Linked DNA regions of Prochlorococcus marinus CUG1415. The protein of the gene in region 2 binds, or shares a complex with, the protein of the main gene of each other region. Links are inferred from orthologs where the notes say so. Each region holds a gene or a part of one and is shown on either strand. Other genes may lie near its edges.

Region 1 (3,513 bases), on a different replicon or contig from region 2:
TATTTTCTTTGGTTGAGCTTATAAAAGAAATTTCTAAAAATCAACAAGTCTTATGCATTACACATCAGCCTTTTTTAGCTGCTGCAGGATCAGCGCATTTTAAAGTATATAAAAATGTAATTAATGGAATAACTTATACTTCAATATCAAAATTAACTACAACAAAAGAGAGAAAACATGAATTAATAGAACTGATTGGAGGAGGTTTTGGCGAAGCAAATGATTACGCTTCTAAACTTCTTGTCAGGGCAGCTGCATAAATTAGAAAAAATTCTACTATAATTGTATTTTTTAAATCATTCATTAGATTTAAACATGGCTACAAAAATTGATAATAGCTTTGAAGAAGATAATGCAATTATTATTAGGGGAGCTCGTCAGCATAATTTAAAAAATATAGACCTTTCTCTACCTAGGAATAAATTTATAGTTTTTACTGGTGTGAGTGGAAGTGGTAAAAGTTCTTTAGCCTTCGATACGATTTTTGCTGAAGGTCAAAGAAGATATGTTGAAAGTCTTTCGGCATACGCAAGGCAGTTTTTGGGTCAAGTAGATAAACCAGATGTTGACAATATTGAAGGTTTATCTCCTGCTATTTCAATTGATCAAAAATCTACAAGTCATAATCCTCGATCAACAGTTGGAACAGTAACAGAGATACAAGATTATTTAAGATTATTGTTTGGTCGTGCTGGCGAGCCGCATTGTCACCACTGTGGGATTCCAATTGCGCCGCAAACAATTGATGAAATGGTTGATCAAATTCTTCTCTTGCCAGAAGGAACAAGGTATCAATTGTTGGCTCCTGTTGTAAGAGGTAAAAAAGGAACACATACAAAATTAATAAGTGGACTAGCTGCTGAAGGATTTGCTAGAGTAAGAATCAACGGAGAGGTAAGAGAACTTGCTGATAGCATTGAATTAGATAAAAATCAAATTCATAATATTGAGGTAGTAGTTGATAGATTAATTGCAAGAGATGGAATACAAGAAAGATTAAATGATTCTCTACAAACTTGTCTTAAAAGAGGTGATGGCCTAGCAATAGTAGAAGTTGTTCCAAAAAAAGGAGAAAACTTACCTTCTAACTTAGAGAGAGAAAAACTTTACTCAGAAAATTATGCATGTCCTGTGCATGGCTCTATTGTTGAAGAACTTTCTCCTAGATTATTTTCTTTTAATAGCCCATATGGGGCGTGTCCAGATTGTCATGGGATTGGTTATTTAAAAAAATTTACTGCTGATAGAGTTATACCTGATAAAACATTGCCTGTTTATGCTGCAATAGCTCCTTGGAGTGAAAAAGATAATACTTATTACTTCTCTTTACTTTATTCTGTAGGACAAGCTTATGGTTTTGAATTAAAAACTCCTTGGAAAGATTTAAGTGATTTGCAAAAAAAAGTTTTACTTTTGGGATCAGATAAACCAATATTAATTCAAGCTGATAGTCGCTTTAAAACTTCAAGTGGTTTTGAAAGACCTTTTGAGGGAATTTTGCCAATATTAGAAAGGCAATTGAATGAAGCCAATGGAGAATCAGTAAAACAAAAATTAGAAAAGTATTTAGAATTGGTTCCCTGCAAGACATGCTCTGGAAAAAGATTAAGGCCTGAGGCTTTGGCCGTTAAACTTGGTCCATATAATATTACTGACTTAACTTCTATAAGTGTTTCTGACACTCTAACTAAGATAGAGCTCATAATGGGATTAGGTAAGACCAAGAAGGAAAATATATCTTTATCACAAAAACAAAAGCAGATAGGTGAATTGGTTTTAAAAGAGATTCGTTTACGTTTGAAGTTTTTAATTAATGTAGGTTTAGATTATTTAACTTTAGATAGGCCAGCCATGACTTTGTCTGGCGGAGAAGCACAGCGTATTAGATTGGCTACGCAAATAGGTGCAGGTCTTACTGGTGTTCTATATGTACTAGATGAACCAAGTATTGGTTTACATCAGAGAGATAATGACAGATTATTAGAAACTTTAAAAAGCCTAAGAGATCTTGGAAACACTTTAGTTGTTGTTGAACATGATGAAGATACTATGAAATCCGCAGATTATCTAGTAGATATTGGTCCAGGAGCGGGTGTTTATGGTGGTGAAATAATTGCTAAGGGATCATATCAAGATGTTGTGAAATCAGATAGGTCATTAACTGGTGCTTATCTTAGTGGTAGGAAATCGATTCCTACCCCAAAAGAACGTAGATCATCTGTTAAAAAAAGTTTAATTTTAAATAACTGTTCAAAAAATAATTTAAAGAATATATCAGTAGAATTTCCACTGGGAAGATTGGTTTCTGTAACTGGTGTTAGCGGTAGTGGGAAAAGTACCTTGATAAATGAATTGCTTCACCCTGCTTTGTGTCATTCTCTAGGATTAAAAGTTCCTTTTCCGCAAGGGGTAAAAGAGTTGAAAGGCATAAAGGCAATTGATAAGGTTATCGTTATTGATCAATCTCCAATAGGAAGAACACCAAGATCAAACCCTGCCACCTATACAGGTGCTTTTGATCCTATAAGGCAGATATTTACTGCCACAGTGGAAGCAAAAGCAAGGGGTTATCAAGCTGGCCAATTTAGTTTTAATGTGAAAGGAGGTAGATGCGAAGCGTGTAAAGGCCAGGGAGTCAATGTTATCGAAATGAATTTTTTACCTGATGTTTATGTTCAATGTGAAGTATGCAAAGGAGCTCGATTTAATAGAGAAACTCTTCAAGTTAAATACAAAGGTTTCAATATATCTGATGTTTTAGAGATGACTGTTGAACAAGCTGCAGAAACTTTTTCTGCTATACCTCAAGCTGCTGATAGATTATCTACATTGGTAGATGTCGGCTTAGGATATGTCAAATTAGGTCAACCAGCGCCTACATTATCAGGCGGAGAGGCTCAAAGAGTTAAGTTGGCAACAGAATTATCCAAAAGAGCTACTGGAAAAACTCTATATTTGATTGATGAACCAACTACAGGTTTAAGTTTTTATGATGTTCATAAATTAATGGATGTGATACAACGTTTGGTAGATAAAGGTAATACTGTAATTGTTATTGAACATAATTTAGATGTAATTAGATGCTCGGATTGGATTATTGATTTAGGACCCGATGGAGGTGATAAAGGCGGCGAAATTATTGCAGAAGGTATTCCTGAGGATGTAGCTAAACATCCCACTAGCCATACAGCAAAATATCTTAAAAAAGTTCTCAAATAACAAATCTTTGTTGCATTTCTTTGTATTTTTAATTATCTGAGAAAAGCGATATCCTTTCTCAAGGGTGTATAAACAGCTGCAGTAACTGGTTTTTAAAAACTCTTGAACTTAAAAAAAATTTAAATCATAATGCTTTCTTAAGATTTTCTTGGGGAATTCATCTTATTTGTATTAAAAGCGGTTGATCTGAGGATGTGCTAAATGAGACTTAAATTTTTACATTTACATTTACATGGTCTTATACGCTCTAAAAATCTTGAATTAGGCAGGGATGCAGATACGGGAGGGCAAACA
Region 2 (9,436 bases):
TCAGATAGCGTAACTTCTTCTTTTACCAATTTATCAACTTCTGATTTAGATGATGATATAAGTTCTGCTGAAAATATTGGCTGGGTAGTTAAACATTCGGATCTCATGAACGTATTTTTTCAAGAGATTGATAATTATGAAAATATTTTTTTTATGTCGCCACAGAAATTATTAAATAAAAAAATTGTATTTGATTACCAATTCTTTTCTACAGGAGCAAACTCTCTTGATAAAAAATTGTTCGATTTTATAAATATAAAAAGATCTTATAATCAGTCCTGTTTAACTTTTAAGGTTTCTCTTAGGGGTAATTGTGAAAAGCGTGCTTACGAAATTTTTAGAAAAGAAGGACCTCTTGCATTATTACCTTTAGAAAAAAACTTATATCAAGTGATTTGGACTTCCAGTACATTAAAGTCAATTGAGAGGTTAAATTCTGATAAGAATTTTTTAATGGATAATTTATCAACTTTACTGCCTGATGAATTTAAGATAGATCAAATAATTGGTGAATTTAATATATTTCCTGTTTCTTTATCATTAAATTTTCAATTTTTTAATTTTAAAAAATTAGTTTTTGTAGGTGATGCATTTCATACATTTCATCCTGTAGGTGGTCAGGGTCTAAATGTTTGCTGGAGAGATGTTAACACTATTTTTGATCTTTTTAACAAAAATAATGATGTTACTAAAATGCATTTGATGTTATTTAAATTTAAGTATTTTTCACGCAGAATTTTAGATATTATCATTACTATTATCATAACTGACTCTTTGATATGTATTTTTGCAAATAGAAACTATTTTTTATTTCCCATAAGAAAATTTTCATTTTTACTATTAAATAATTTTATTTTTATAAGAAAGTTAGTCCTTAATCAAATGACTAAATCTCTTATTTATTCAAGAATTAAATAAAACTCATGAATAATTATTTATCAAAGAATATGATAATTTATTTACTTGAAGAGATAGGTTTAGATGAGTCATCAATAGAACTTGGTCTGAAATTATCAATAAAAAATAATACTTCATTACCAATCTTATTATGGAGTTATGGAATGCTAACTAATGAAGAACTTGATAAGTTATATTCATTTTTATTTGAAAAAATGGAATAATAATTCTGTTATAATTTAGTTATAGCTTAATCAAGAACAATTACTTTTTTAACAAAAGGAAATCACATATCAAGGCAATCTATAGAGAAACTTGATTTATTTTTATTAATCCTAGAGACCATAGATTTAAATGGGATACAATCCCTTTACGCTTTATCAAATAGACTTAATTTAAATGATGTTTTGCCAAATAAAGTAACTATTTGGAAACTTAGGAATAATAATCCATTGAGAAAATCATATTTGAAAAACAATATTAAATCAGAGGAATTTGATGCCTTAATTAAAATTACTGCTGAAATGTCGAGATATTTATATCCTTATATCCGAGAGTTACTTCAATCTAAAGAAGATCTTGAAAAAAATTCAGTTATTTGGAATGATTTTAAAAAAAGATTTTTAGAGTTAATTAACGAGAGGTTTAACATAAATAGTATTAGAGTAAAAAAACTCTTAAATCAAACTGTAAATGATGAGATTATTATAAAGTCAATGCTTACATTATCACTTTGCATCTCAAATCAGGGTTATCAAAAGTTGAAAAAGCTTTTATTCAATTTTTAATATCATGCAGAATAGATTATTGTTTAATCAATCTTCAGTTAATCTCGAAATCATAGGATTACCCGATTTTTCAAATAATGAAAATAATGATCAAATATCAATAATTTCACAATGGAAATTAACCATAATTGATAAACCACTTATTGAAGGTAAACTTGAACATTTAGTGCCAATTATGGAGGCATTTTATATTTATTCAAATCTTCTAATAAATAACGAAAACCCTTTATATGAATCAAAATTGATTGATATAAAAGCCGAAAATCTACACATACATAACCTTGTTCTTAAGAGTTCTAAGCCAGAGGTAAAACCACTAATTATAAAAATTGGCAATTCATTGTTGTCAGATATCATAAATTGTTTTGATCAGTTAAATGAATCATCAAGAGTCAGAATTAAAAAAACTGGTGTTTTTAATGATATTCCTAAAAAAGTAAGATTTAGCTTAAACAATAAAGTTAAACTTTTCAATTTTTTTCTACACCCGGTTATTGCAATTTGTTCTTTAACTCTAATATCTTCACCTTTTATGTATTTTTATAATCCTGATGTCGTTAATGATAAAAAAGAACTAATTAATCAAAAATAAAAACTTAATAGCATCATTACTACAAAAACGTTATTATAGGAAAATTCTCTTTTTAGAATAATTATTAATTTATTCTTTGAGCTTTGATATATGGCAGATTTAAACATCCCAAATTTAAATAAGAAGTCGGATAAATATATTTTTAAAAAAAAATTAAGTTTAAGAAGAAAATCTAAAAAAAGACTTTTTACTGAATCTGCATTTATGTTTTTTATGAGTCTTTTTTTAGTTTATATAAATTATTTAATACCTAATAAAAATATGCTTTTTCAAAATTTGCCTATTAATTTAAATAAATCTTTTATATTAATAATTGATCTTTTTTCTTATTTATACGATATTTTTCTGGTTATTTTTCTTTTGACTTCTACTTTGGTTACATTAATTTTATTGGCAGGTTCTCTTTATAGATTATTTAGGATTACAAAGAGAAAAACGAGAATGATTAGTTATAAATAATTTCAGATTGGTTGCATTAAACCACCACCACCAGAATCAGAATCATCGTCATCATTTTCTGCTTCTGTTCCGAATAGTGCATATGCACCAAGTATAATTGAAGACAAAATTATTGATAAGGGTAGAATCGAATTTTGAATTCCGACGTCTATATATTCACCCATGTAATAAAATTTCTTATAAACCTAACCGAAAATAAACTCTTTCGCGGATTTAAAATAATTTTTTAATAATTTATTCTTTTTTGATAAGAAGTTCTTTGTCAAAATTATTTATTTCTTTGATAAATAACCCAAACCAAAACATTAATTGATCAATTTGATTTTGAATTTCAGTAACTCCTAAACCTCTTATAGTTATTAAGGACCATTGTTCCCCCTGCTCAAAATTAAATTTATTCTGAACTCCACTAGGTAATGAATTTCTAAGTATTTTAAAAGTAGATTTTTTCAATTTAGTTTCTATAACGATGTTGGGTTTTTTAAGTTTAATTTTGCTAAATCCACATCTTTTAGAGAGTAACTTCAGTCTCATCAACATAATTAATGCTTCAACAGGTTTGGGCAATGTTCCATATCTATTAATCCAGTCTGTGGCTAATTCAGTTAATTCATTATTATTAGAACATTCAGTAGCTGATTTGTAAGCCTCAAGCTTCTCTTCCCTGTTTAATATCCATGTTGCAGGTATAAATGCATTTATTGGAAGATCAATTTGTGTGTCGCTAACTTCTGGTATTTCTTGACCGCTTATTTCTGAAATTGCTTCGTGTAGCATTTCTATGTATAAATCATATCCAATAGCATTAACCTTTCCACTTTGTTCTTCTCCTAGTAAACTTCCAACACCTCTTATTTCCATATCTTTCATTGCAAGTTGGTATCCACTTCCTAATTCCGAGAAATCTTTTATTGCTTTCAATCGTTGTTTCGCAGCGTCATTAATTTTATTTATATTTGGATAAAATAACCAAGCATGTGCTTGTACTCCACTTCTACCAACTCTTCCTCTAAGTTGATAAAGTTGTGATAGACCAAATTTGTGAGAATCTTCAATAATAATTGTATTTACTTTAGGGATATCTAATCCACTTTCAATTATTGTTGTACATATCATTAGATCTACTTCGCCATTATTGAAGGCAATCATTGCATTTTCAAGCTCTGTTTCGTTCATTCGCCCATGAGCAACAATGAATTTTAAGCTTGGAAACATTTTTTTTAATTTGTTTACAGCTTGATCAATATCAGAAATTCTTGGAAGAACATAAAAAATTTGACCTCCCCTATCAAGTTCTTGATTAATGGCAGTTCTTATAACATCCATATCTATTTCAGATAAATATGTTTTTATTGATCTTCTTGATGGAGGAGGAGTATTAAGTAAGCTCATTTGTCTTAGTCCAGATAAGCTCATATAAAGAGTCCTTGGAATTGGAGTTGCCGAGAGAGTTAAAACGTCTATATTGGTTTTGATTTTTTTAATTTTCTCCTTTTGCCTTACTCCAAATCTTTGTTCTTCATCAATAACAAGTAGTCCTAAGTTTTTAATTTCTAATTCTTTTCCTAAAATTTGGTGCGTAGCTACAACCAAATCAATTTTGTTATTTTTCAAGCCTGCATAGATTTCCTTTCTTTCATTAACGGTTTTGAATCTATTGAGTAATGATACTTTTATTGGGTAAGGTGTAAATCTATTGTTTATTGTTCTCCAATGTTGCTGAGCTAGGATTGTTGTGGGTGCTAGTAATATTACCTGTTTACCTGATGTAATAGCCTTAAAAATAGCCCGAACAGCGACTTCTGTTTTGCCAAATCCTACATCTCCACAAACTAGCCTATCCATTGGCTTATCGCTTTCCATATCAGATTTTATTTCTTCTACAGCAGTAATTTGATCAGGTGTTGGTTGATAAGGGAATGATTCCTCTAATTCATCTTGCCAAGGACCATCTTCTGGGTAAATGTACCCCTTTAATTTTTCTCTCTTTGCATAAAGTTTTAAAATATCGACGGCAACTTTTTTGATTTGTTTCTTATTTTTATCTTTTATTCTTTCCCATTCCGTCCCTCCTAATTTATTTATTTTTGGCTTTATTTTTCCGCTTGATCTATACCTGTTAACACTACCAAGTTGATCAGCGGCAACACTTATCTTCCCATCCTGATACTGAATGACTAAATAATCTCTTGAATCTCCAGTTATATTTATTTTTTCTATTTTTAAAAATTTTCCTATTCCATGATTTTTATGAACAATAAAATCACCGGGACTAATCTTATTTACATTTATATTTGAATTTACACTTCTTTTTTTTCTTCTGATGAATACATTATTAAAAAGAGATTGTTGTGAAAATAATTCTTTATCTGTTATCAGGACAACTTTCCATATCGGAAGATAAAAACCTTCTATTTCATAATTGTTCTTATTTTTTAAAATTAAAGGAGTTGAATTATTAATTGACTTAAATGCTTCTTCAATATCATTAGGATTGTTTAAGAAGTTTGTATTACATTCGTGCTCAAAAAGTAAAGTCCTAGTTCTTAATGGCTGTGCGGATAATATCCATACTTTTTCATTATTTTTTATATTTTTATTTATATCATTGGATAATTTTCCTATATTTTTAGAGTATGAATTTATTCTTTTATCATTTAACAAAAACTTATTATCAATATTGACTTTAGATTCAAATTCATAAAATTTTATCAAATTAAAATTTCCTAGAGAATTTAATATTTCGTCAAACTTTAAATGTAAATTAGGTTTGGCCTCTAAATCAATATCATTATTTTTAAGGTTCTCATTTAATTCATACTCACAATTATCAAAATTACTTTCTGAATCTAGATACCAATTATTTGCAAATTTCGTACAATCTTCTAATTCATCAATTACAAGAATTGTTTCTCTATTAATAAAATCTATTATATTTGAGGGTTGTTTTTCAATTATTCCTAAATAACGATCAAGATTATTTTTATTTATATCTTCTGAATTAAAAATACCATTCTTAGAAAAATTATTTAACTTATCTTTTATTAGCAAATCAAATCCAGCCTGTATTATTTCAATATTATTTATACTTTCTAATGTTTTCTGTGTATGGGGATCATATTCTCTTATCTTCTCAATTACATTATCAAAAAATTCCAATCTTATAGGAAACTCATTATTTACAGGATAAATATCTATTATTTCCCCTCTCCTACTCCAGAATCCCTCTGTTGAAGTTACATTATCCTTCGTATAACCAAGCAAAGTTAGTTTATTTGCTAATTCTTGAATCTCGATTTGAACCCCTTTTTGCAAATCTAACTTGTTTTCAATTAATAAGTTTTTATTTATTAGATGAGGTTGTAGTGATCTCTCTGTTGTTATAACAATATTAAGTTCACTTTTCTCTTTTTTTCTTAATTTGGTTAAAACAGTAAGCTGAGTAAATTCAATCTCTTTGGATTTATTAATTGATGAGTATGGTAGATGTTCTGTTGGAGGATAATATAAAACTTCTTTATCATTTATACTTTCAAAATAACCAATCCATTTGTAGGCAATTTCTACATTAGGACAAATTAATAATATATTTTTTTTCTCTTTTTTTGCGATGCTATCTAAGATTATTGATTTTGCATATCTACTTGAACCAACAATATTTAATTCATTATTTTTTGAAATTCTTTTTATTAATTCAGAAGTAATTTGTGAGTTCGAAATATAATCAACTAAAGTTTTTAAACTCATTTATATATATTAATCTTGAATACAATATCGGATCTATTATATTAGATTTTATAATGATTGTGAATAATATTTTATGGATTCGGCTGCAATAAATTCTTTTATACCCACACTAGATCAGGTAGACAGTTGGTATGAAATCTTTACACTTTTACCAATATTAATTGCTCTAGAATTATTATTATCAGCAGATAATGCTGTCGCACTAGCTTCTCTTACTAAATCCCTCGACAGTTCAGAATTAAGGTCAAGAGCCTTAAATATTGGCATAACAATATCTTTATTATTTAGGATTATTCTGATCATATTATCTAATGTTCTTCTCAAGTTTATTTTTATTAGAGTTTTTGCTGGTTTTTATTTAATATACTTATTCTTCTCAAATGTTTTTTTAAATTCAGATATAGAAAACACTGAAAATGGGACAAATAATAATAAAAATAATTTTAGGTTCTTAAGGGTTGTAGCGCTTCTTTCAATTACTGATTTTGCTTTTTCAATAGATAGTATCACTACTGCAGTAGCTATCAGTGATCAATACATATTAATTATATTTGGAGCAGTGATTGGAGTATTAGCCTTAAGATTTACATCGGGGATTTTCCTAAAACTTCTGGATATATTTTCTAGATTAGAAACAGCCGGTTACGTAGCAATTTTAATAGTGGGGATTAAACTTTTACTAAATACTTTAATTAAAGAATCCATTCTTCCAGACTATTATTTTTATTTTTTAATTCTTTTTGCCTTCATTTGGGGATTCTCTAAAAAAGAATCTAAAACTTAATCTGAGAGATATTCACCTACTGTTGGATTTAACTGTTGTATCAATTGCTTTTTGCTAGAAATGTTTTTGCCTTCAAGTTTTGCTTCTAACAAAATAATCGGATCAGTTTTAGTTGAAATTATTATCCCTTCATTTTCTATTACAGCAAGAATAATACCTGGTCTTGAATAATTGCTCATGAAAAGGTATTTTTCATTTTTAATTTCATCACTACTCAAAACTTTGATTTTAAGTATTTTTAGGTTCTTACCTCTAAAAGTTGTATTTGCTCGTGGGTATAATCCTTTTGTTTTTTGAGAAATTTCAATTGCCTCATTACCCCAATCAACCCTAAAGTCTGATTTTTCAATCATTCTTGCGTAAGTAATTTCTCTTCCAAGGGAATTTTGTTTTGTTAATTGAGAATTAGTATTTTTATAAATATTTTCTTCGATTAGTGATGTGGCATTTAAAAATAATTTTGCAGATAAAATACTAAGTTTTTCTGATAGTGTATTTAAATTATCGTCATTACAAATTTTAATTTTTTCTTCCAATAATAAGTCGCCAGTATCTAGTCCCTCATTCATTTTCATAATTCCTACACCAGTAAATTCATCGCCTTTTATTAGTGACCATTGGATTGGGGCTGCACCACGCCATCTTGGGAGTAATGAAGCATGTGCGTTCCAACATCCAAATTTTGGGATTTCCAATATCTCTTTGGGTAATATTTTCCCGTAAGCTATAACAATAAATAGATCACATGATAGTGATTTAAGTTCATTTATAAAATCTATATTGCCCCTGATTTTTTCTGGAGTATAAATTTTTATAGATTCTTGCTCGGCAAATCTTTTAACAGGTGAGGATATTAATTTATTTCCCCTAGATCTTTTCTTATCGGGTTGGCTAACTACTCCAATTACCTCGTGCTTAGATTTAATAAAAATATCAAGGCTCAAAATTGAATATTCAGGTGTTCCCCAGAATATAATTCTCACGCGTCACCAGTTATTGATAATTCATCTACCCATATATGTGGAGAAATTCCACTTGTTGTTACTTCTTGGTTTGATTCAATATTTACTATATTCTTCAAAAGATATTTGATATCCCCCGCTACAGTTGCAGATTCTATTGAGATTTTCTTACCGTTTTTATAGAGCCATCCATCAAATGGAAGAGAGAATGAACCTTGACTTGCTCTGACACCTGCATGGATTGCATTTAATTCTTCAATATAAACAAATTCTCCCTCATAAGTAGAGTGATCTAATGCTGTTTTTAGATTTGAGTTTTCCTCTGATTTCTCAACTACTATCCAATCAGGAGATACTGAGACTTTTGATCCTAGTCCAGCGTGGCCAGTGGGCATTGTTTTAAATATTCTTGCAGTTGATTCAGAATGCATAAAATTTTCAAGTCTCCCTTTGTTAATTAAACATAGTCTTTTGGTTGGAGTTCCCTCTCCATCAAATGGTGATGAAGAAATATTCTGTTCGTGAAGACCATCATCATAAATATTAAGTGCTTCTGTAGATAGTTTCTCTCCAATAGAATTTTTATTAGATAAGCTAACTCCATCTAAAATGCTTCTAGCATTAAACATTGAACTAAAGGCATTAATGATCGTTAAAAAAGACTCAGGGGAAAAACATATTAAATATTTATGAGTTTTAATAGATGAATAATTTAAATGAGAAACTGTTTTATTAGAAGCGTCTTTAATACACGACTCTATATCTATATCTTCAACTCCATATCCAAGTTTTACAGAACCTGAGCTACGAGGTTTCTTATTTTTCTCTTCTGCTCTTGCATATAAATAGAGTGCAGCTTGACTTTTAGTATAACTCCGAAAGGCACCATCACTATTTGCATAAACTCTCTCATAAAAACTCTCAGATAGACCATTATAAGGAACAGATTTTATGGATTCATGGCTTTCTAATAGTTTTACTTCCGCTTCTCTTAAAAGAGTAAGTAATTTTTTTATACCAACAGGATTTCTTTTTTTTGAGTCCTTAACTTTAATAGGATCATTGGCTAGTGGTGAAAATTCTGTTCTTTCATTCTTGTTGCCAAAATCAGATGCAATATTTGCTTGATTTAGAGCTTTTTTAATACCAGATTCACTTATATCACTAGTTGTTGTAATACCAACTAAATTAGATTCGTTCCAAACTC

The links. The genes of interacting proteins can lie anywhere in the genome.
Region 1: the proteins of mfd (region 2) and uvrA are in contact, whole or in part, in a crystal structure (PDB 4DFC), measured with the Escherichia coli proteins. The link is inferred for Prochlorococcus marinus CUG1415 from one-to-one orthologs.

What each region holds. Positions count from the first base shown.
Region 1 is NZ_JAAORL010000002.1:659,150-662,662, reverse strand. The notes cover bases 1-3,419. They hold uvrA (excinuclease ABC subunit UvrA), read left to right. Parts: upstream 1-315; coding sequence 316-3,219; downstream 3,220-3,419. Other genes in these bases: HA143_RS09680 (AAA family ATPase), read left to right, coding at 1-260. Also shown: HA143_RS09670 (glycosyltransferase), read left to right, coding at 3,421-3,513. UniProt on the Escherichia coli protein: The UvrABC repair system catalyzes the recognition and processing of DNA lesions. UvrA is an ATPase and a DNA-binding protein. A damage recognition complex composed of 2 UvrA and 2 UvrB subunits scans DNA for abnormalities.
Region 2 is NZ_JAAORL010000001.1:906,544-915,979, reverse strand. The notes cover bases 2,771-6,871. They hold mfd (transcription-repair coupling factor), read right to left. Parts: upstream 6,484-6,871; coding sequence 2,971-6,483; downstream 2,771-2,970. Other genes in these bases: HA143_RS05165 (TerC family protein), read left to right, coding at 6,557-6,871; HA143_RS05175 (hypothetical protein), read right to left, coding at 2,771-2,900. In the rest of the region: HA143_RS05195 (FAD-dependent monooxygenase), read left to right, coding at 1-918; HA143_RS05190 (DUF2949 domain-containing protein), read left to right, coding at 924-1,121; HA143_RS05185 (DUF3038 domain-containing protein), read left to right, coding at 1,161-1,685; HA143_RS05180 (DUF4335 domain-containing protein), read left to right, coding at 1,690-2,277; more of HA143_RS05175, read right to left, coding at 2,739-2,770; more of HA143_RS05165, read left to right, coding at 6,872-7,267; fmt (methionyl-tRNA formyltransferase), read right to left, coding at 7,264-8,250; HA143_RS05155 (TldD/PmbA family protein), read right to left, coding at 8,247-9,436. UniProt on the Escherichia coli protein: Couples transcription and DNA repair by recognizing RNA polymerase (RNAP) stalled at DNA lesions. Mediates ATP-dependent release of RNAP and its truncated transcript from the DNA, and recruitment of nucleotide excision repair machinery to the damaged site.